DNA from 3 places in the Enterobacter cloacae complex sp. IR5418 genome. Region 1 is predicted to be linked to each of the others. Evidence: predicted binding sites of a transcription regulator. Region 1 holds the regulator's gene; each other region holds the start of a gene.
What was found. Region 1 encodes LexA, which represses DNA repair genes until DNA is damaged. Its sites were predicted from a motif close to TNCTGTATGTACATACAGNA; they were not measured.

Region 1 (7,213 bases):
GCGGATAAGACGTGCGGCGTCCGGGCGGCAGCCGTTCATGGTGAATACCAATGCGGCCCAGTCCCAGCTTTCGGGCCAGCGGCGCGCCAACAGAAAAACGTTCGTTGCTGTCAGGATACGTTGCGTCATCGGCGCCTTCCACGTCCCGCCAGTGCCGAATACAGTCAGGTCTTTTCATTATGCGATCTCCCGATTTGCGATGCGTCAGGTATAGCACAGCCTGGCGGATCTCGGTGTTTTTAGCAGAACATGATAAAGTGAGGGTTTTCACCCCTTACCATATCCGAGGTGCCCGATGGACAAGTCCACAAAAGAGCTGTTAGCGCAAGCTGAAAAGCTGTGCGCGCAACGCAATGTGCGCCTGACCCCGCAGCGCCTTGAGGTACTGCGTCTGATGAGCCTGCAACAGGGTGCCATCAGCGCCTACGATCTGCTCGACCTGCTGCGTGAAAGCGAGCCGCAGGCAAAGCCACCGACCGTCTATCGGGCGCTGGATTTTCTGCTGGAGCAAGGGTTTGTGCATAAAGTGGAATCAACCAACAGCTATGTGCTGTGCCATCTTTTTGACCAGCCGACTCACACGTCCGCCATGTTTATCTGCGATCGCTGTGGCGTGGTGAAGGAGGAGTGTGCGGAAGGGGTAGAAGATATTATGCATACGCTGGCAGCCAGAATGGGCTTTGCGCTGCGCCATAACGTGATCGAAGCCCACGGCTTATGTTCTGCCTGCGTGGAGGTGGAGTCATGTCGCCATCAGGACGCCTGTCAGCACGATCACTCTATTCTGGTGAAGAAAAAGCCACGTTAAAGCCAAAGAAAAAGGCGGCTTATAGCCGCCCTTGGGGATAGTGCCGGTTACCAGCGGTAGTCGTTACGGGTTTCCCAGTCTTTGACTTCATTTTCCGCCTGATCTTTTTCGTAACCGTAGCGCTCCTGGATTTTACCTACCAGCTGATCGCGCTTACCTTCAATGACGGTCATATCGTCATCTGTCAGCTTACCCCACTGTTCTTTCGCTTTACCTTTGAATTGCTTCCAGTTGCCGCCGATTTCGTCTTTATTCATAATCGTGTCCTCGTGTTAAGCGTCTATGAGTATCGTCCGCTTCGTTCTTTTCTGCTGGACGTGATTATTATTGTAGTTAAGGATTCGGCAGTTGTTTTTATATTCGGAATCTTTAACCGTTACGATATATCGTGCGAAGCTGGAAACCAGGTATTGTTTCGCCAGTGACGATGCCAGATAACGGCCAGCGAAAGGCCACGCAGTGAAAGAAAGACCGCCAGCGCCAGCCACAGACCGTGATTACCGAGATATGGCAGGGTCAGCAGCGTCAGGCCGAACCCCGCCGCAGCGACGGCCATGCTGTTGCGCATCTCCGCCCCCCGCGTGGCGCCAATAAACATCCCGTCCAGCAAATAGCACCATACGCCCACCACGGGTAGAACCACCTGCCAGAGAAGGTAGCGATCGGCCAGCTCACGTAGCGCGGGTATTGAGGTCAGCAGTGCGACAATATGCTCGCCAAAACAGGCGTAAACGAAGGCAAATACCAGGGCCACCAGACCCGCCTGACGGCAGGCAGCACGCCAGACTTCACGCAACTGGCCGCCTTCACGCGCGCCATAGGCCTGCCCTGAATGTGCCTCCACGGCGTAAGCAAAACCATCCAGCGCGTAAGCGGTAAAGGTCAATAACGTCATGAGCACTGCGTTGACCGCGACGATCTCTGGCCCAAGACGCGCACCAAACACGGTTAATGCGCCAAAGCAGAGTTGCAGCAGGAGCGAACGGAGCATGATGTCGCGATTAAGCGCCAGCAGCTTACGAATGTTACCGCGCCAGGCCGTTTTCAGCAGCGCAAGCGAGATACCGCGCATCGCCAGCACGCGCCAGACCATCCACAAACCGATCAGCAGCGTACCGTACTCGGCAATTGCCGTGGCCAGCGCTGCGCCCCGGACGTTCATGTGCAGTCCCATCACCAGCCAGAGATCGAGCACAATGTTAAGCAGATTGCCCACCACCAGCAGGATCACCGGCGCGCGGGCGTACTGTACGCCCAGTAACCAGCCCAGCAGGACCAGGTTTGCCAGTGACGCGGGCGCGCTGAGCCAGCGAATTTCGAGGAACCGCCGGGCCTGCTCCAGTACGGCATCACTGCCACCCACAATATGCAGCGCAAGATCAATCAGCGGCGTTCGCAACAGAACGATTAACGCGCCAGCACCGAACGCCAGGATAAGCGGCTGAACCAGCGCACGCGCCAGACGGAGGGGATCTTTTGCACCATACGCCTGAGCCGTCAGGCCTGTCGTACTCATGCGCAGAAAGAGTAGCAGCATAAAGAGGAAGCTGGTCGCCGTTGCGCCGATCGCGACACCGCCCAGATAAATCGGCGAATCCAGATGCCCGATTACCGCCGTATCCACCAGCCCCAGCAGAGGAACGGTGATATTGGAAAAAATCATCGGTAGCGCAAGACGCCACAACGCCTTATCGGCAGAAGTTAGCAATGCCATGGAAAGTACCGGAATCAAAAATAGGCCAGGCTGTAGAGAAACTACAGCCTGTCAGGAAGAGATTACAGCCATTCACCGTTGCGGATAACGCCGACGGCCAGGCCTTCAATGGAGAAGCTCTGCTCGCGGAGATCCACCACAATCGGGGAGAATTCGTTGTTTTCTGGCAGAAGCTGAACGGTGTTACCTTGTTTTTTCAGGCGCTTAACCGTCACTTCATCGTCAATGCGCGCTACCACGACCTGGCCGTTACGCACGTCCTGCGTTTTGTGTACCGCCAGCAGATCGCCATCCAGAATACCGATATCTTTCATGGACATCCCGCTAACACGCAGCAGGAAATCGGCGCTCGGCTTGAACATGCCTGGGTCAACCTGATAGTGCCCTTCGATGTGCTGCTGTGCCAGCAGGGGTTCACCTGCGGCCACGCGGCCCACCAGCGGAATACCGGTCTCTTCTTCCACCAGCAGACGAATGCCGCGTGATGCGCCGGAAACAATCTCAATCACGCCCTTACGCGCCAGCGCCTTAAGGTGCTCTTCGGCAGCATTAGGAGAACGGAAGCCCAGACGCTGTGCAATTTCTGCACGCGTGGGTGGCATACCCGTCTGGCCGATATGATCCCGAATGAGATCAAACACCTCTTGCTGCCTGGTCGTTAACGCTTTCATACCGCCCCCTGGGTGTATATACAGTTATGCTGTGAGTATATACAGTCAAAGGCGATTTTGGAACCAAAAACTGCACAAAAAACCAGGGACTTAATTATTCCTCGAGGCTCATCGGAAATGCGACCAAAGCAGCGTGACCCAGGTGATCGCCGCAGTGATAATCGACAGCAGTACGGCAGCGGAACCCATGTCTTTCGCCCGGCCAGACAGTTCATGGAATTCCGACCCAATCCGGTCCACAACGGCCTCAATAGCGCTATTAAGAATTTCCACTATCATCACCAGAAGGACAGATCCGATGAGCAGTACGCGGGTGATAGCATCAACATCAAGGAAGCAGGCGATGACAACCGCAACGATTGCGGCAACCGCCTCCTGGCGGAAAGCGGCTTCATTAACCCATGCGGCGCGGAAACCTTTCCATGAATAACCGGCAGCTTTAATGATTCGGGTTAACCCAGTGGTATTATTGGCCATTAAAAGAACCTTTTATGATAAATAGCGTCAGTTACTACAGGCGCAGCGCGTTTCGCTGCAACCTGAAGTATGACGGGTAACAACAGAAATTTTGCGCGCTTTCTGTTATCCTTGCGCCGCAATTGCATTATTAACCAGAGGCTTTACATCGTTTATGTCCGGCTGGCCACGAATTTACTACAAATTACTTAATTTACCATTAAGCGTACTGGTAAAAAGTAAGTCTATCCCAGCAGAACCCGCGCTGGAATTAGGGCTCGATACGTCGCGCCCGATTATGTACGTTTTGCCTTATAACTCGAAGGCAGACCTGCTTACGCTTCGCGCTCAATGTCTGGCGCATGATTTACCTGACCCGCTTGAACCGCTGGAAGTCGACGGTACGCTGCTGCCGCGCTACGTGTTCATCCATGGCGGACCGCGCGTGTTCACCTATTACACGCCGAAAGAAGAGTCCATTAAGCTGTTCCATGATTACCTCGATCTGCACCGCAGCAACCCCGAACTGGACGTGCAGATGGTGCCGGTGTCGGTAATGTTTGGGCGTCGTCCGGGACGCGAAAAAGGGGAAGAGAACCCGCCGCTGCGTATGCTCAACGGCATTCAGAAGTTCTTCGCCGTCTCCTGGCTGGGACGCGACAGCTTTGTCCGCTTCTCGCCTTCCGTTTCACTGCGCCGCATGGCGGATGAACACGGCACCGACAAAATTATTGCGCAAAAGCTGGCGCGCGTTGCGCGTATGCACTTTGCACGTCAGCGTCTGGCGGCCGTTGGGCCACGTCTCCCGGCACGTCAGGATCTCTTCAACAAGCTGCTGGCTTCCAAAGCGATTGCCCGTGCCGTAGAAGACGAAGCGCGCAGCAAGAAAATTTCGCACGAGAAAGCGCAGCAGAACGCAATCGCGCTGATGGAAGAGATCGCCGCGAACTTCTCCTACGAGATGATTCGCCTCTCCGACCGTATCCTCGGCTTCACGTGGAACCGCCTCTATCAGGGGATTAACGTCCACAACGCCGAGCGCGTGCGTCAGTTAGCGCACGACGGCCACGAGATTGTCTACGTGCCCTGCCACCGCAGCCACATGGACTACCTGCTGCTCTCTTACGTCCTCTATCACCAGGGGCTGGTGCCGCCGCACATTGCTGCCGGTATCAACCTGAACTTCTGGCCAGCAGGCCCGATTTTCCGCCGTCTGGGTGCCTTCTTCATTCGCCGTACCTTCAAGGGCAACAAGCTCTACTCCACCGTCTTCAGGGAGTATCTGGGCGAGCTGTTCAGCCGCGGTTATTCCGTGGAGTACTTTGTTGAAGGGGGGCGCTCCCGTACCGGTCGTCTGCTCGATCCGAAGACCGGCACGCTGTCGATGACCATTCAGGCCATGCTGCGTGGCGGTACGCGTCCTATCACGCTGGTGCCTATCTACATCGGGTATGAACACGTGATGGAAGTGGGCACCTACGCGAAAGAACTGCGCGGTGCGACCAAAGAGAAAGAGAGTCTGCCGCAGATGCTGCGTGGGCTGAGTAAATTGCGCAACCTCGGCCAGGGATACGTTAACTTTGGCGAACCCCTGCCGCTGATGACATATCTGAACCATCATGTTCCGGAGTGGCGCGAGTCTATCGATCCTATCGAGGCGGTACGTCCGGCCTGGCTGACGCCAACGGTCAACGGCATCGCATCCGAGCTGATGGTACGCATCAACAATGCCGGTGCGGCAAACGCCATGAACCTGTGCTGTACCGCGCTTCTGGCCTCTCGCCAGCGTTCACTGACCCGTGAGCAGCTGACCGAGCAGATTGATTGCTACCTCGACATCATGCGCAACGTGCCGTATTCCGTGGATTCGACCGTACCGTCTGCCACTGCCAGCGAGCTTATCGATCACGCGTTGCAGATGAACAAGTTCGAAGTCGAGAAAGATACGATTGGTGACATCATCATTCTGCCGCGCGAGCAGGCCGTGCTGATGACCTACTACCGTAACAACATCACGCATATGCTGATGCTGCCGTCGCTGATGGCGGCCATTATTACCCAGCATCGCCGTATTTCACGTCAGGAGCTGCTGCGCCACATTCAGGCCATCTACCCGATGCTGAAAGCGGAGCTGTTCCTGCGCTGGAGTGAAGATGAGCTGGCGGCAGAACTCGATAAAATGACCGCAGAGATGCATCGTCAGGGGCTGATTACCATCAGCGATGACGAACTGCATATCAACCCGTCACGTTCTCGTACCTTGCAGCTGCTGGCTTCCGGTGCCCGTGAGACGTTGCAGCGCTACGCCATTACCTTCTGGTTGTTGAGTGCAAACCCGTCAATCAACCGCGGTACGCTGGAAAAAGAGAGCCGGACGTTGGCCCAGCGCCTCTCCGTTCTGCATGGCATTAATGCCCCGGAATTCTTCGACAAAGCGGTATTCAGCTCCCTGGTGCTGACGCTGCGCGACGAAGGGTATATCAGCGATACGGGCGATGCCGAGCCGGAAGAGACGATGAAGGTTTATCAGATGCTGGCAGAGCTGATTACCTCGGATGTGCGTTTGACGATTGAGAGTTCGACGCAGGGCGAATGATGCTAAAGCCGGGTGGCGCTAACGCTTACCCGGCCTACATGTTACGCTAAATCGTAGGCCGGGTAAGGCGAAGCCGCCACCCGGCTTTTTTATGACCAGTAACTCATCGCCAGCCCCAGAAACAGCACCAGCCCGACGTAGTTGTTATTCAGAAACGCTTTAAAGCAGGCTTCACGCTCGCGCTTCGCGATCAGCTTCTGCTGATACGCAAACAGCAGTCCCGCCACCAGTACGGACCAGTAAAACGCCCAGTTCAGCCCGTTCAGGCGACCAATCGTCACCATCAGCGCCAGCACCGCCACCTGCAATATGCCGATGATCAGTTTGTCGTGACGACCAAACAGGATCGCCGTCGATTTGATGCCAATCTTGAGATCGTCATCGCGATCGACCATCGCGTATTGGGTATCGTACGCAACGGCCCAGAGAATATTCGCCAGGAACATCAGCCAGCAGCTGAGTGGAACGGACTCGCTGACTGCGGCAAATGCCATGGGAATCGACCAGCCAAATGCCGCACCCAATACCACCTGCGGCAGATGGGTGTATCGCTTCATAAACGGGTAAACCCAGGCCAGCGCCAGGGCTGCAACGGAGAGCAGAATGGTCATGGTGTTAAGCGTTAACACCAGCAGGAAAGAGAGAAGCACCAGCACCACAAACAGGATACGCGCCTCTTTCCCGGTCACCTGACCGCTCGGCAGAGGTCGATTCGCGGTACGCTTCACATGCCCGTCAAATTTACGGTCGGCATAGTCGTTAACCACACAACCCGCAGCGCGCATCAGCCAGACACCCGCCACAAACACCGCCAGGATCCACAGCGGCGGCACGCCCGGCGTGGCAACCCACAGCGCCCATAAGGTCGGCCACAGCAGCAGCAGCGCGCCAATGGGTTTATCAGTACGCATCAGGCGGTGATAGGCCAGCAGCTTATTCTGCGTCAGACTCCACTCCATTTTTTCTCC
Region 2 (7,213 bases), on a different contig from region 1:
GGGTCGTCGGATAAGTTGACCTGTTTCCCCTACTCGGGGCGGTCCGAGTAGCTGACCTGTTTCCCTTAGTCCGGGCCGTCCGCGAAGTTGACCTGTTCCCCACACTCCCGGCCGCCCGCGAAGTTGACCTGTTTCCCACAGTCCGGGCCGTCTGCAAAGTTGACCTGTTTCCCACAGTCCCGGCCGCCCGCGAAGTTGACCTGTTTCCCATAATCCGGGCCGTCCGCGAAGTTGACCTGTTTCCCAGAGTCCGGGCCGTCGGCGAAGTTGACCTGTTACCCACAGTCCGGGCCGCCGGCGAAGTTGACCTGTTTCCCACAGTCCCGGCCGACCGCGAAGTTGACCTGTTTCCCATACTCCGGGCCGTCCGCGAAGTTGACCTGTTCCCCACACTCCCGGCCGCCCGTGAAGTTGACCTGTTTCCCATAGTCCGGGCCGTCCGCGAAGTTGACCTGTTTCCCATAGTCCGGAGCGTCCATTAAAGTTGACCTGTTTCCCACAGTCCGGGCCGTCCGCGAAGTTGACCTGTTTCCCATAGTCCGGAGCGTCCATTAAAGTTGACCTGTTTCCCACAGAGGATGGAAAACTCTTCTTGTGCTGAGCGTAAGAGCTATCTGCCGGAACGGTTCCTCTTCGCTTCCTCGCCAGTTCGCTCGCTACGCTCGGTTACATGGCTGCGGCGAGCGCTGATACATAAGGCTCAGCATTGCACTGGTCGTAACTAAAATCAGAATCCTTCTGAATGACTCTCCTGTCTTGCAAGTTGAATACCTTTCTCAAAGCCCTTTTGTATGAGTTGCTGTTGATGGTCAAAAGTGCGTCTGCGTGTTGCTGCAGTGTGATTTAGTAGCACGCCCGTCGAGCTTCATCCCCCTTCTGTTGAGAGCGAAATCAAAACAATATGATTTTTTTCTTGCAACATGACACTTTTTGTTCAAAATGACAAAAAACGTCATGAGGTGATAAATGGACAATATTGAGCAGTTACGGAAAGTCGCTACACGTGCAGGTAAGCTTCTGACATCTTTGAGCGAAAGTATCCGACAGCAAAAAGAGGAATTGAAGCTTACCGAGTTCTATCAGGAATACAGCAAAGCCGCTCTGTATAAGCTGCCTAAGCTCAGTAAAGGCAGTGTTGAGTATGCTGTGTCCGAAATGGAAGCCGGTGGCTACATTTTTAAAAAGAAACCTTCTGGTAATACGATGAAATACGCGATGACGATTCAGAATGTCATCGATCTGTATAACCATCGTAAAGTACCGAAGTACAGGGATCGCTTCGATAAAGCCTTTACGATTTTTGTATGTAATCTTAAAGGTGGTGGTTCCAAGACAGTTTCTACCGCTTCATTATCACATGCTTTTCGAGCTCATCCTCAGCTTCTGTTCGAAGACCTGCGTATTCTGGCCATCGATTTCGATCCGCAGGCATCTCTGACAATGTTCCTGAGCCATGAGAATTCAGTGGGCTTGGTTGAAAATACGGCTGCTCAGGCCATGCTCCAGAACGTGTCTCGTGAAGAATTACTTTCCGATTTTATAGTACCGTCTATTATCCCTGGTGTTGATGTAATCCCCGCTTCCATTGACGATGCATTCCTTGCTGAAGGCTGGAAGGGATTGTGTGAAGAACATCTGCCAGGGAAAAATATTCATGCGGTGCTTAAAGAGAACATTATCGACAAGCTCCAGCATGACTACGACTTTATTTTCCTTGATAGTGGTCCTCACCTTGATGCGTTCCTGAAAAACTGCATTGGGGCGGCAGACCTGATGTTGACCCCTCTTCCACCGGCGACGGTTGATTTTCATTCTTCCCTGAAGTTTGTGGCCAGCCTCCCTGCCCTCATAGATTCCATCGAAATGGATGGGCACACCTGCAATCTCATCGGTAATGTCGGCTTCATGTCCAAGATCCTGAACAAGTCTGATCACAAAATTTGCCATAGTCAGGCCAAAGAGGTTTTCGGTGCCGATATGCTAGACATGGTTCTGCCAAGACTGGATGGTTTCGAACGTTGTGGGGAGACTTTTGACACAGTTATTTCAGCAAATCCAGCAACCTATGATGGAAGTACAGAGGCACTAAAAAGCGCAAAATCAGCAGCGGAAGACTTTGCGAAGGCAGTCTTTGATCGCATCGAGTTCATTCGTACTAACGGAGGTATGTGATGTCGAATGAGAAAAGAAAAACCATCGGCAGACAGTTAAATACTCAGGCGTCAATGCTCGAAATGGCTGACACCGGTAGAAGTCAGGTATTTACCTTAAAAACCGGCAGGAAGGTAACGTTCAGGTTTGTTCGGGTGCCTGCATCTGAAGTTGAAAGTAAGACCTTCGTAAACCAGGAAAACAATGGAAGAGATCAACTTGCACTGACCAGGGAGTCTCTGAAATCCATTATCCAGACGATTAAGTTTCAGCAGTTCTTTCCCTGTATTGGTATTAAGCAAAGTGAAAGGATTGAGATACTGGATGGTTCAAGACGGCGAGCCTCAGCAATTTTTGTCCGTACAGGCCTTGATGTAATGGTTACCGAAGAACATTTATCAGCTGATGAAGCTCGCCAACTGGCTAAAGATATCCAGACAGCTAAAGAACATAATCTTCGGGAGATTGGTCTGAGATTGATCGCTCTTAAAGAGTCCGGATTTAATCAAAAGGAAATTGCTGAACTGGAGGGATTATCTCAGGCTAAAGTTACCAGGGCGCTGCAGGCGGCGGCCGTACCGCAAGACTTAATTTCTCTGTTCCCGGTTCAGTCGGAGCTATCGTTTAGTGATTATAAACTTCTTTTAGAAGTTAATGAAAAACTCGGTGAAAAGGGATTAACGCCTGAAGAACTCATTCAGTCTGTATCAGCTCAGCTCGATGCAATTTTGAGTGATGGCGAGCGACCAGAAGACGAACAGAAAGCCAGTATTCTGAAGCTGATTTCTCAGGCATCTCAGGCATTGATAGATCCATCTCCCAAGGAAAAGTCAGTGGTTTCCCCACTCTGGTCTTTTGAAGAAAAGGACAAGTTCGCGCGTAAGCGTGTGAAAGGGCGCACGCTGACTTATGAGTTTAGCCGTATGTCAAAAGTGATTCAGGATGAACTGGACAAGGCTATCAACGAAGTCCTTGACAGAAATTTGAGTCAATAATTTCGCCATGGCGATTTCACATCTAACTTATTGTAATTAGGCAGTTTAGGTTGAGAATTTCACGGTGAAATCGCCATGGTTTCACGCCAGTTTCGCTGCAGGAATATCTGACCATCGTGTCGTATAAGCAGGAGAAAGCATCTCCCGTTTCATCTGCCATTCCGGGGCCATACCCCGCCCCGCAAACCATACTTTACCCAGCCCTGAGTTGTTGATCCCGTCCAGAACCCTCATCAGCTCAGCACTGTGAGGGCGTGGCGGGCGTTCGTCGAACAGTTGCAGCTGCGAAACTCCGGAGCCGGTGAAGTCATTCAGCATAACTCCGGCTTTGGCATACCGGTGCCCATCCCTCCAGATACGCTCCAGAGCCGTTGTAGCGGCTGCAATGATGTCCCTGGTGTCCTGAGTGGGTGTAAGAAGTTTTTCCGTAGCCACGTTGCCGTAGTAAGGCTCTTTAATGGCGAACGGAGACGTTTTGATGAAAACGGAAATATGCCGGCAATACTGGTGCTCTTTACGCAGTTTTTCAGAGGCCCGCTCTGCGTGCTGACAGATAGCCTGACGGAGTGACTCGTACTCCGTGATCTTCACGCCAAAACTGCGGCTGCAGACAATTTGCTGTTTCGTCGGAGGGGCTTCCTCAAGCGAAAGGCAGCTTTCCCCGTTCAGTTCCCGTACCGTTCGCTCAAGGACGACAGAAAAATTTTTGCGGATGAAGGCCGGGTTCGTCAGAGCCAGATCGAGCGCGGTTTTTATGCCCAGCACATTTAGCTTGCGTGCAATACGGTTACCCACCCCCCAGATTTCTTCAACCGGCTGCAGTGAAAGCAGTTTCCGCGTCCTTTGCGGATTTCCCCTGGTCAGAGCGAGTACGCCATGAAACTGTTTCCACTCTTTTGAGGCCCACTGGGCTGATTTTGCGAGGGTTTTCGTTGGTCCGGCGCCCACGCCAATGGTCAGGCGGGTACAGTCATACACCTGCTGACGCAGCTGCCGGGCGAAGTCCTCAAGCCCCATACAGTGCTCCACGCCGGTCAGGTCGAGGAACATCTCATCAATTGAATACTGTTCCACCCTGGGGGCCAGTTCCTCCAGGCAGTTCATCACGCGCGCCGATATCGAGGCGTAAAGTTCATAATTACTTGAAAACGCATATATTTTTTCCGGGTATCTTTCGTTTTTTATCTGAAACCACGGAGTTCCCATTTTGATCCAGGGCTTCGCCTCGGCACTGCGAGCGATTACATTCCCGTCGTTGTTGCTCAGGACGACTATCGGCTTTCCTTTCAAATCCGGGCGGAAAACACGTTCACAGCTGGCATAGAAGCTGTTCACATCGGCCAGGGCAAACATCAGTACATCTCCCTCGGGCGGTGGATGATATGCGTGACGACGCCAAAGATATCCAGCTCGTCGGGATCAGGATAAATCGGCGACCAGGAGGCATTCATGGGCTGCAGCGTCAGTCGCGGCGTCAGCAGAAGCCGTTTCACCGTAAACTCCCCCTGCATGCTGGCGACAACGATATCGCCGTGCCGCGGCTTTTCAGCACTGTCCACAACCAGCAGATCGCCATTGTACAGACTGCCGTCGGCCATGCTGTCTCCGCTGGCACGCAGGTAGTACGTCGCGCTCGGATGCCGTATGCAGTAATCATGGAGATCCAGATCGGACTCGACATAGTCAGCAGCAGGGCTGGGAAAACCGCAGCTGGCCAGATCGGCAAACAATGGATGGGCCTGTGGCGGGAGTTCTTTCCCGGTGCTGAAAAGTTGTAGTTTCATCTTTCCTCCTGACACTCTAATTTTACTGGTTATACATACAGTGTGCGCCGGGAGACCGGTAGAGATCAAGGGGTGAAAGTCCCCGACCATTGAAGGACCAGCAATCCACAAGGTCCCCGAGTCATGCGTTGCATACCGCGAGGTATGGGGCGAAGCGTTGACAGGGGTGTTGACAGGCCAGCCATTGAGCCACGAAATGTATATTAAATTACCGGGTGCCGACGTTGTACTGTTAACGGAAGGCAACATCATAGGGTGCGATACTGCGAGTGCCACATGGACCCGGCGGGGTCTGAGACCCTGGCATGTCAATACGATCTCTACGCGGGAACCGGGAGATCTCCCCTCTGACCATCTGCCAGTGTCGGAGATGGCCCGCACCGGGAAGACGAGGAGTCATAGCCGGTGATGTACGGAGAGGAGAAGTCGGACTCGCTCATAGTAGCGGCGAAGCAGGCGAACAACCCGAAAGGAGCGGAGTCAGTGGAGCGAAGGAGCGGGGCCAAGGGGAACGCGGAACAGCCACACATGCGCCGGACACAGAGCCGGGAAAGCATGTCACAGAGGCTGTCACGCGTGCGGGAAGCTGCGAAGCAGCGGAAGAAAGAACGGTTTACAGCATTGTTCCACCTGCTGACAGTCGAAGCACTGGAAGCCGCATTCCTCTCCCTGAGCAGGAAAGCGGCCGCCGGAGTGGATGGCATCAGGTGGATGGACTACGCCGGAAACATGAAGAACAACATAACAGATCTGCACCGGAGGCTACATCAGGGCAGCTACAGGGCGCAGCCCGGCAGGCGTCACTACATCCCAAAAGCGGATGGAAAACAACGCCCGCTCGGCATCGCCTCGCTGGAGGACAAGATCGTCCAGTATGCGCTGGTGAAAATCCTGAACGCAGTCTATGAAAACGACTTTATGGGGTTCTCATACGGGTTCAGACCCGGGCGAAGCCAGCACGATGCACTGGACGCACTGGCCACAGGGCTGGTACGCACTAACGTAAACTGGGTACTGGATGCCGACATCAGTCAGTTCTTTGACAGGGTGAGCCACGAATGGCTGATCAGGTTCACAGAGCATCGGATCGGCGACCGGAGGGTAATCAGGCTCATACGTAAGTGGCTCACAGCCGGGACGTCGGAGGAGGGTCAATGGCGAGCAACGGAGGAAGGCACCCCACAGGGTGCGGTCATCTCACCGCTGCTGGCAAACATATACCTCCACTACGTCTTCGATCTGTGGGCGCATCAGTGGCGACGTCGCTATGCCACAGGCAATGTGGTAATGGTCAGATACGCCGATGACATCGTCATCGGGTTCGACAAACGATACGATGCCCGGCGCTTCCGTATAGCCATGCAGCGCAGACTGAGGGAGTTCGGACTCACGGTTCACCCGGAGAAAACCCGTCTGATGGAGTTCGGCCGCTTCGCTGCCGAAAACCGTGCCATCAGGGGAAAAGGCAAACCAGAAACGTTCAACTTCCTCGGGTTCACGCACATCAGCGGGAAAGATCGCAACGGCAGGTTCATGCTGATACGAAAGACCCGCCGGGATCGGATGACGGCAACTCTGAAAGCCATCAAAGACGGTCTGCGAAGGCGCTGGCATTACTCAATCCCCGAACAGGGAAAATGGCTCAGGAGAGTGGTTCAGGGATACCTGAACTATCACTCGGTACCGGGCAACTTCCCCACCATGCAGAAGTTCAGGACACACGTAACAAACCTCTGGCGCCGGGCGCTCAGGCGCAGGAGCCAGAAGGATGATACGACCTGGACGAAAGCAAACAAACTGGCAGCCGCATGGCTACCAAGGGTTCGGGTTCTTCATCCATGGCCTGTGGAGCGGTTCACCGCCAGACACCCGAGGCAGGAGCCCGGTGCGTAAATCGCGCACGCCGGGATCTGTGCGGGGGGTATCCGGTAACGGGTATCCCTACCGCGACATAAAGGGCGGTGAAATTTCTGCAAGTGATGGGGGAGTGCCGGTCAGAACGTCCCCGAAAACAAACCGCCCCCGGATTCAGGAAGGGCGAACTGACCGGCTGCGGCAGTGTAACACCGCACACCACAAAGGCAGCACTGACGTCGTCAGTGCTTTTTTTACCTGTCCTCCGGACGCTGAAGGGCGATTTCACCCGTGCAGCTAAAGGGGCGGTAAGTCCGGGTGTGCACATCGTCATTTTCTCCTGTGATGCCTTTCTCCTGCGTATCAGCTTCCGGTAATCGTCCCCCGTCACAACCTGGTCAGCAAGGGTAAATGGCACGCTGCGCGCCC
Region 3 (7,213 bases), on a different contig from region 1:
GGAAGAAGCTGTCGCGGAAAACCTGCGTGAAGAAGACCTGCACGCCGCGCTCGGCCAGCAGCTTCATGTTGGTGCCCTGTTTTTCCAGCGCCACCACGTCCGAGACCGGAATACCGTAGATACGTTCCATCACCATCATGTTCTGACTGCAATAGTCAGAATAGACTTCAGGAACATACAGCATCGGGCTGTCTTCAAAGTTACGACGCAGCTGAATGGCGTTCGCCGATTCACGCAGCAGGTTAAGCTCGTCAATCAGCGTTTTTTCATACTCCCGCACCACTTCCAGCGGACGCAGACGGCGGCCATCCGGCAACAGACGCGGCACCCAGCGAGCCAGGCGATAGATCAGCTTCATGTCCGCTCTGATAACCGGCAGGATATCCGGGCGAATCACCTTAATGACCACCTCTTTGCCATTCTCTTTCAGGCGCGCGGTGTGTACCTGCGCAATTGAAGCAGAGGCCAGAGGCTGAATGTCGAAATCATCAAACCAGGTCTCGATGGGGATATTGCCCATCGCTTCTTCGATTTGTTTCTTTGCTCTCTCGCCATCAAACGGGGCGACGCGGTCCTGCAACAGGGCGAGCTGATCGGCAATTTGCGGCGGGAAAAGATCGCGACGTGTTGAGAGCATCTGCCCAAACTTGATCCAGACCGGGCCTAGCTCCTGCAACGCAAGACGCAGCCGTGCGCCCAGTTCCTGATCCTTATGGCGATTCGGCATCCAGAACAGCGTGCGCCGCCAAAGCCGAAGCGGCAGGGTGATACGCATTCTGGGGATAAGCTCGTCTAGCCCGTAGCTCAAAAAGGTGCGAACGATAAAATAGAGGCGCCGAATTTCACCAGGCGTCATTTGCCCTCCAGTTTTTCCAGCCGTTTGGTTAACGCATCAACTGCGCGCTCAACTGCCGCGGTCTCTTCTGCAAACCAGGCGACTTCTAAAGGCCCCGGTGCCATACGCCACTCTTCGGTCAGCACCTCGGCAGCATAGCGCTGTTGACGAAGCAGACCTTTACGCAGGAAAGCGGAACCTGTGCGCAGCGTTTTGCTTATACCTTCAGCCGCGATATCGCCGATATACGGCGCCAGCAGTTCCGCCGGGTCGAATTCAGCCAGATCGCTGAGTGCAACGAAATTCTGAACCACCTGAATATCGCCTTCGACCTCCAGTTCACCGCTGCGAATAAGTGCCGTCATCTGCTGACGGTCACGCAGTTTTGGCAAAACGCTCATGTGCGTAATTACCGAGCAGTCAGCCTCGCCTTCCCACTCCCCCAGAACGTCAAGCTGGCGTTCGCTGAAGACCAGCACAAGCGGCGTCGAGAACTCCTTTAAAACGATACGCAGTACCTTTCCGTTAAGCCGCTGACGTGCGGTTTTCAGCGCAGGTGCGCGATACAGAAAGGCATTCAGTACATTCTCGATGCCTGCGGTGACTAAGGGTTTAATGGGCACGGGAAACCTCCACTCAGAACTTGTAACCACGATGCAGCGCGACGACACCCGCCGTCATATTGAAGTATTCCACGTTTTCAAACTCCGCATCCTGCATCATTGCTTTCAGCGTGTCCTGATCCGGGTGCATTCGGATAGATTCGGCCAGATAACGGTAACTTTCTGCATCGTTCGCCACCAGCTCGCCAATGCGCGGCAGGACGTGGAAGGAATAGGCATCGTAAGCTTTGCTCAGCGGGTCGATAATCGGTTTAGAGAACTCGAGCACCAGCAGGCGTCCACCGGGCTTCAGCACACGGTACATCGAGCGCAGCGCTTTATCTTTATCGGTCACGTTACGCAGACCGAAAGAGATGGTGATGCAGTCGAACGTATTGTCCGGGAACGGCAGCGCTTCGGCGTTCGCCTGAACATATTCAACATTGCCTACCACGCCGATGTTACGCAGCTTTTCGCGCCCCATTTTCAGCATGGAGTCGTTGATATCCGCCAGCACCACACGACCGGTTTCGCCCACCAGACGGGAGAATTTTGCGGTCAGATCGCCTGTTCCCCCGGCTAAATCCAGCACCGTTTGTCCACGGCGCACGCCGCTGCAATCAATGGTGAAGCGCTTCCACAAGCGATGAATGCCGAATGACATCAAATCATTCATCACATCGTACTTCGCCGCCACGGAATGAAATACGTGGGCCACCATGTCAGCTTTCTGCGCTTTGGCGACAGTTTGAAAGCCAAAGTGCGTTGTGTCTTGTGAATCGTCAACCATCTCAGAGCCTGCTAATCAGTCAAATGTTCGTGAAGTGTAACAGATTGGGCGCATTTGCCCTACGTTTCAACTACCGTGAAAGAAACGCGCTGGCTGGGATTCAGGGGATAAACTCGCCGCTAAATCGTTGTCTTCATTGCGGGTCTTTTGTTCAGCGTCGCCTTCGCGAAGACGAAACTCTTCATCCTGAGCGGTAGCCTGCTCCACCAGTTCCGGATTAATCTCGCGTTTCACTTCCACCCCAAGGCTGCGAAACGCCTCCGCCTGCGCCAGCAAATTGCCGCGCCCGGAGGAGAGTTTTTTCATCGCCTGGCGGTAGTTATCCTGCGCGCGATCCAGGCTTTGCCCCACCGAGGACATATCGTCCACAAACAGCCGCATTTTGTCGTACAGCTTGCTGGCGCGATCGGCAATCTGCTGCGCGTTACGGCTTTGGTGCTCATAGCGCCACAGGTTGGCAATGGTACGTAACGCCACCAGCAGCGTGGTGGGGCTGACCAGCATAATGTTATTTTTCAGCGCTTCGGTGATCAGTTCAGGCTGTCTGTCGAGCGCCAGCAGGAAGGCTGGCTCGACCGGAATGAACATCAGCACATAATCCAGCGATCGCAGCCCCGGCAGTTGCTGATAATCTTTCCTGCCCAGCAGACGGATATGGTTACGCACGGAGGCGATGTGCTCCTGCAACGCGGATTCGCGGGTGTAGTCATCCTCCGCGTTGAAGTAGCGCTCATAGGCCACCAGCGTCATTTTGGCGTCGATGACCACATCTTTGCCCTGCGGCAGACGAACAATGACATCCGGCTGCATCCGCGAGCGCGCATCGTTCTCAATGCTGACCTGCGTTTCGTACTCGTATCCTTCGCGCAGGCCAGAGGCCTCCAGCACGCGCGTCATGACCACTTCGCCCCAGTTTCCCTGCGCTTTGTTATCACCTTTGAGCGCGCGCGTCAGGTTAACCGCCTCCTGCGCCATCTGGGCATTCAGCTGCTGGAGGTTACGAATTTCATGCGCCAGCGTGTGGCGTTCCCGGGCTTCCTGACCAAAGCTGTCCTGCACCTGACGGCGAAAGCCGTCCAGCTGTTCTCGCAGCGGCGTGAGCAGGCTGTTCAGGCTCTGGCGATTCTGTTCGTCAACGCGGCGGTTGCTGTGCTCAAAAATGCGGTTGGCGAGGTTCTCAAACTGCTCGCTAAGGCGCTGCTCGCTGTTGATCATCTGGCGGATTTTGTCTTCCGCATGCAGTTGGGTGGATTCAAGGCGGGTGGTCACTTCGCGGAGATCGGCCTCCAGCGAGGTATTGATATCACGCAGGTTGCGCAGCTCGTTATTAAGCAGTTCGCACTCGTCGCGCCAGTGGTCGCTCAGCGCAAGCTGCTGTTTCGTCGCGCTGAGTTCGGCGACGATCTCTTCGCGCTCTGCCAGCTGTTCGGCTTTCTGCTGGGCGTGCTGGTAACTGGCAATGAGCCAGCCCATTCCCACGCTCACCAGCGCAATTACCATATAAATCAGGACTGAGATATCCACAATGCCCCCTGCATCCACGTCTGACCCGCACAAAATAGAATTGTGCTGTATAAACGTCCAGTTTGAAAGGGTTTTCCTGCGAGGCGCTACGCAAAAAATAAAGGCCGAACGTGTCGGCCTTTTATCTCAGAGAGGAGGACTAGATCAGACGACGAGCCGCTTCCACCACGATTTTCACCGCATGGCTTTCGGTCTGCTTCATGGTTTCGGCGTTCGGGATCTCCTGCTGGGTACGGTTGACGATAACGCCCGCCACCATACCGGCACGCAGACCCTGGCTTGCGCACATGGTCAGCAGCGTTGCAGATTCCATCTCGTAGTTCATCACGCCCATGGACTGCCACTCTTCCATAGAGCCTTTGAAGCGGCTCACCACGCGACCAGAGAAGGTGTCGTAACGCTCCTGGCCCGGGTAGAAGGTGTCGGAAGAGGCGGTTACGCCCACGTGAGTGGTTGCGCCTACGGATTTCGCCGCTTCAACCAGCGCGGTGGTGCATGCAAAATCAGCCACTGCCGGGAATTCCATCGGTGCAAAGTGCAGGCTTGCCCCGTCCAGACGCACGGATGCGGTGGTAACCAGCACGTCGCCGACGTTGATGTGCGGCTGAATGGCGCCGGTGGTGCCGATACGCAGGAAAGTACGAATGCCCAGCTGCGCCAGCTCTTCAACGGCAATAGAGGTAGACGGACCACCGATACCGGTAGAGCACACAATCACCGCTTTGCCATCCAGCTCTGCGCGCCAGGTGGTGAATTCACGATGGGCAGCCAGCTTGACCGGCTTATCCATCAGCGCGGCGATCTTTTCCACACGCTCCGGATCGCCAGGGACGATAGCGAGCGTAGCCCCTTGTAAATCGTTTTTAGTGAGGCCGAGATGAAAAACATCAGACTTAGACATAGGTGACTCCTCTGTGGGTCGGTTTGTCAGAAGAAGTAAAACGGTACTTTACAGAAGCGGTAAGCATAATTTCGTGACACACCTCACCATGAATGAAAATGATTGCATTAAATTTCCATCAAAAAGTGATTCACATCACATTAACAAGTTATATCGACAGGTGCTGCACAAAAGATAGACCGTTTAAGGCACTGTGGGTTGTTAACCTGGTGTCTATATTTACCTTTGCGCTAACTCATTGGTACGGAGAATGCCATGACTGAAAAAACCGGATTTGCACCTGCTGCGGCTCCGCATGCTTCAACCATCGTCTCAACCTCAGAAGAGGCCATTACCGCAGGCGAGACCTCCATTCCCTCGCAGGGGGAAAATATGCCTGCTTATCACGCGCGGCCAAAGTCGGCAGACGGCCCGCTGCCCATCGTGATTGTGGTTCAGGAGATTTTCGGCGTTCACGAACATATTCGCGATATCTGCCGCCGTCTGGCGCTGGAAGGGTATCTGGCCGTTGCGCCAGAACTCTATTTTCGTCAGGGCGATCCCAATGACTACAGCGATATCCCAACGCTGTTCAGTAACCTGGTGAGCAAAGTCCCGGATGCGCAGGTGCTGGCCGATCTCGACCACGTTGCCAGCTGGGCGGCGCGCAACGGCGGTGACCCGCATCGCTTAATGGTGACCGGCTTCTGCTGGGGCGGACGCATCAGCTGGCTGTACGCCGCGCATAACCCGCAGCTCAAAGCGGCCGTGGCCTGGTACGGCAAACTGGTGGGCGAAAAGACCCTGAACTCGCCGAAACATCCGGTTGATATCGCAACGGATTTAAATGCCCCGGTGTTAGGGCTTTATGGCGGCCAGGATACCGGCATTCCGCTTGATACCGTCGAGACCATGCGCCACGCGCTACGCGCGGCAAACGCGACGGCGGAGATCGTGGTGTACCCGGATGCCGGGCACGCGTTTAACGCCGATTATCGTCCGAGCTATCACGCGGAGTCGGCGAAAGATGGCTGGCAGAGGATGCTGGCGTGGTTTAGCCAGTACGGCGGGAAGAAATAATTGCTTTGCAGCCCCGGCAAGCGTCGGGGCTGCGTCTGGCCTTAATTCAGGCCGAGATGTTTCCACAGATCGTCCATCGGCAGCGTGGCCAGCGCGATACACTCGTCCGCCGCGCCATACCAGATATGCAGCGTGTCATTACGGACCAGCGCCCCGCAGGTAAAGACGACGTTACCGAAAAAGCCTTCACGCTCATAGGGCGCACTCGGCTCCAGCAGCGGCACAGAGGATTTGGCGATGAGGGTGAGCGGGTCTTCAGGATCCAGAAGCAGAGCGCCCAGGCAGTAACGCTGGCTGGCGTCCACGCCGTGATAAATTTCCAGCCAGCCGCGCGCGGTCTTGATCAGCGGCGCACCGCCGCCAGATTTAAGCGCATCCCATTCGTCTCCCGAGCGTCCCAACAGATGCCGATGGTTTCCCCAGTGCAGCATATCGGGTGACTCGCAGATCCATATTTCCGGGTGGCCGAAATGGCAGGGCGCAGGCCGGGTAAGCGCCCGGTAGGCTCCGCCAACCTTCTCCGGGAAGAAACAGACGTCGCGGTTATCAGGGCAGAAAATCAGCCCTTTCTTCTCGACGGAGACAAAATCTACGGTGGTCGCCAGAGCGGTGGAGATACCCAACGATGACACGGCGGAGTAATTGATGTACCAGACATCGTCAATCAGGGTAATGCGCGCATCTTCACAGCCAAACTCCTCATAGCGGCTGTCGGCAGTGATGAAAGGCTGTTCATCGATGGTGAAATTCACCCCGTCCCGGCTTCGTGCCAGGCGCAGGTGGGACATCGACGTTAGCCAGACCTGAGCCGGGTCGCTTTTCAGCACGATGGTACGCGGGTCGCTAAAATCATAGCGAGGGTCGTTGCGGTCAAACGTTTTTGTCGCTGGCTGCCAGCCACCAGGCTGCTGCACCAGAAGCGGAACGACGATCTTCTGTGGATCATCATTTATCACGCTCTCGGCAACCCGAAGCAGCAGGATAATCTCCCCATGATGCTCCGTTACCCCGGCGTTAAAGACGCACTCCACTTTCCGTCCTGGCAGAGAAGGCACCACGTCGCCTGGGGTGATCAGCGGATTATTACCGTGTCTCTTCATATACACTCCTTTTTATCAGAATTTGATTTTTGTCCAGCTGCGGCGCGTTTTGCCCGTACAGGACATCCGCTTCAATGGCCCACAAGGGGTTTTGTACCGGCTGGCCAAAATTCACGGCCACCCAGACCTGCTCCTGCGGCGTGGTTCGGGTGAACCAGACGCACTCCCTATGGCGTGTCAGTGGGCTGCACTCTCCATGCTGTAGCGCCCCGATGGTGGCACGAAGCGCAATGAAGGTCTGGTACTCACGCCATAACGATCCGGGCGTCGATAACTGATGTTCGGCATTGAGGAAGGGATAGTCCTGGCTGACGGGCATCCACGGCGTGCGGGTGGAAAAACCCGCAAACGGGCCGTCGCGCCAGAGGAACGGGCCGCGAGACCCATCCCGGGAATGTTCAA

Region 2: umuD (translesion error-prone DNA polymerase V autoproteolytic subunit) is a predicted target of LexA. The motif match lies at 4,954-4,973, and genes of this name have one in related genera.
Region 3: rmuC (DNA recombination protein RmuC) is a predicted target of LexA. The motif match lies at 3,795-3,814, and genes of this name have one in related genera.

What each region holds. Positions count from the first base shown of each region.
Region 1 is NZ_JBMKHS010000014.1:32,491-39,703, reverse strand. It holds gene ACOTX7_RS12805 (cupin domain-containing protein) at 1-178, opposite strand, end outside; gene zur (zinc uptake transcriptional repressor Zur) at 296-808, shown strand; gene ACOTX7_RS12795 (CsbD family protein) at 856-1,065, opposite strand; gene dinF (MATE family efflux transporter DinF) at 1,185-2,522, opposite strand; gene lexA (transcriptional repressor LexA) at 2,585-3,193, opposite strand; gene ACOTX7_RS12780 (diacylglycerol kinase) at 3,302-3,670, opposite strand; gene plsB (glycerol-3-phosphate 1-O-acyltransferase PlsB) at 3,825-6,245, shown strand; gene ubiA (4-hydroxybenzoate octaprenyltransferase) at 6,335-7,204, opposite strand.
Region 2 is NZ_JBMKHS010000042.1:2,437-9,649, reverse strand. It holds gene ACOTX7_RS21220 (hypothetical protein) at 276-479, opposite strand; gene ACOTX7_RS21215 (AAA family ATPase) at 967-2,172, shown strand; gene ACOTX7_RS21210 (ParB family protein) at 2,172-3,146, shown strand; gene ACOTX7_RS21205 (Y-family DNA polymerase) at 3,228-4,499, opposite strand; gene umuD (translesion error-prone DNA polymerase V autoproteolytic subunit) at 4,499-4,930, opposite strand; gene ltrA (group II intron reverse transcriptase/maturase) at 5,336-6,823, shown strand.
Region 3 is NZ_JBMKHS010000009.1:115,647-122,859, reverse strand. It holds gene ubiB (ubiquinone biosynthesis regulatory protein kinase UbiB) at 1-856, opposite strand, end outside; gene ubiJ (ubiquinone biosynthesis protein UbiJ) at 853-1,458, opposite strand; gene ubiE (bifunctional demethylmenaquinone methyltransferase/2-methoxy-6-polyprenyl-1,4-benzoquinol methylase UbiE) at 1,472-2,227, opposite strand; gene rmuC (DNA recombination protein RmuC) at 2,294-3,751, opposite strand; gene udp (uridine phosphorylase) at 3,891-4,652, opposite strand; gene ACOTX7_RS09825 (dienelactone hydrolase family protein) at 4,908-5,711, shown strand; gene ACOTX7_RS09820 (glycoside hydrolase family 130 protein) at 5,753-6,811, opposite strand; gene ACOTX7_RS09815 (alpha-glucosidase) at 6,795-7,213, opposite strand, start outside.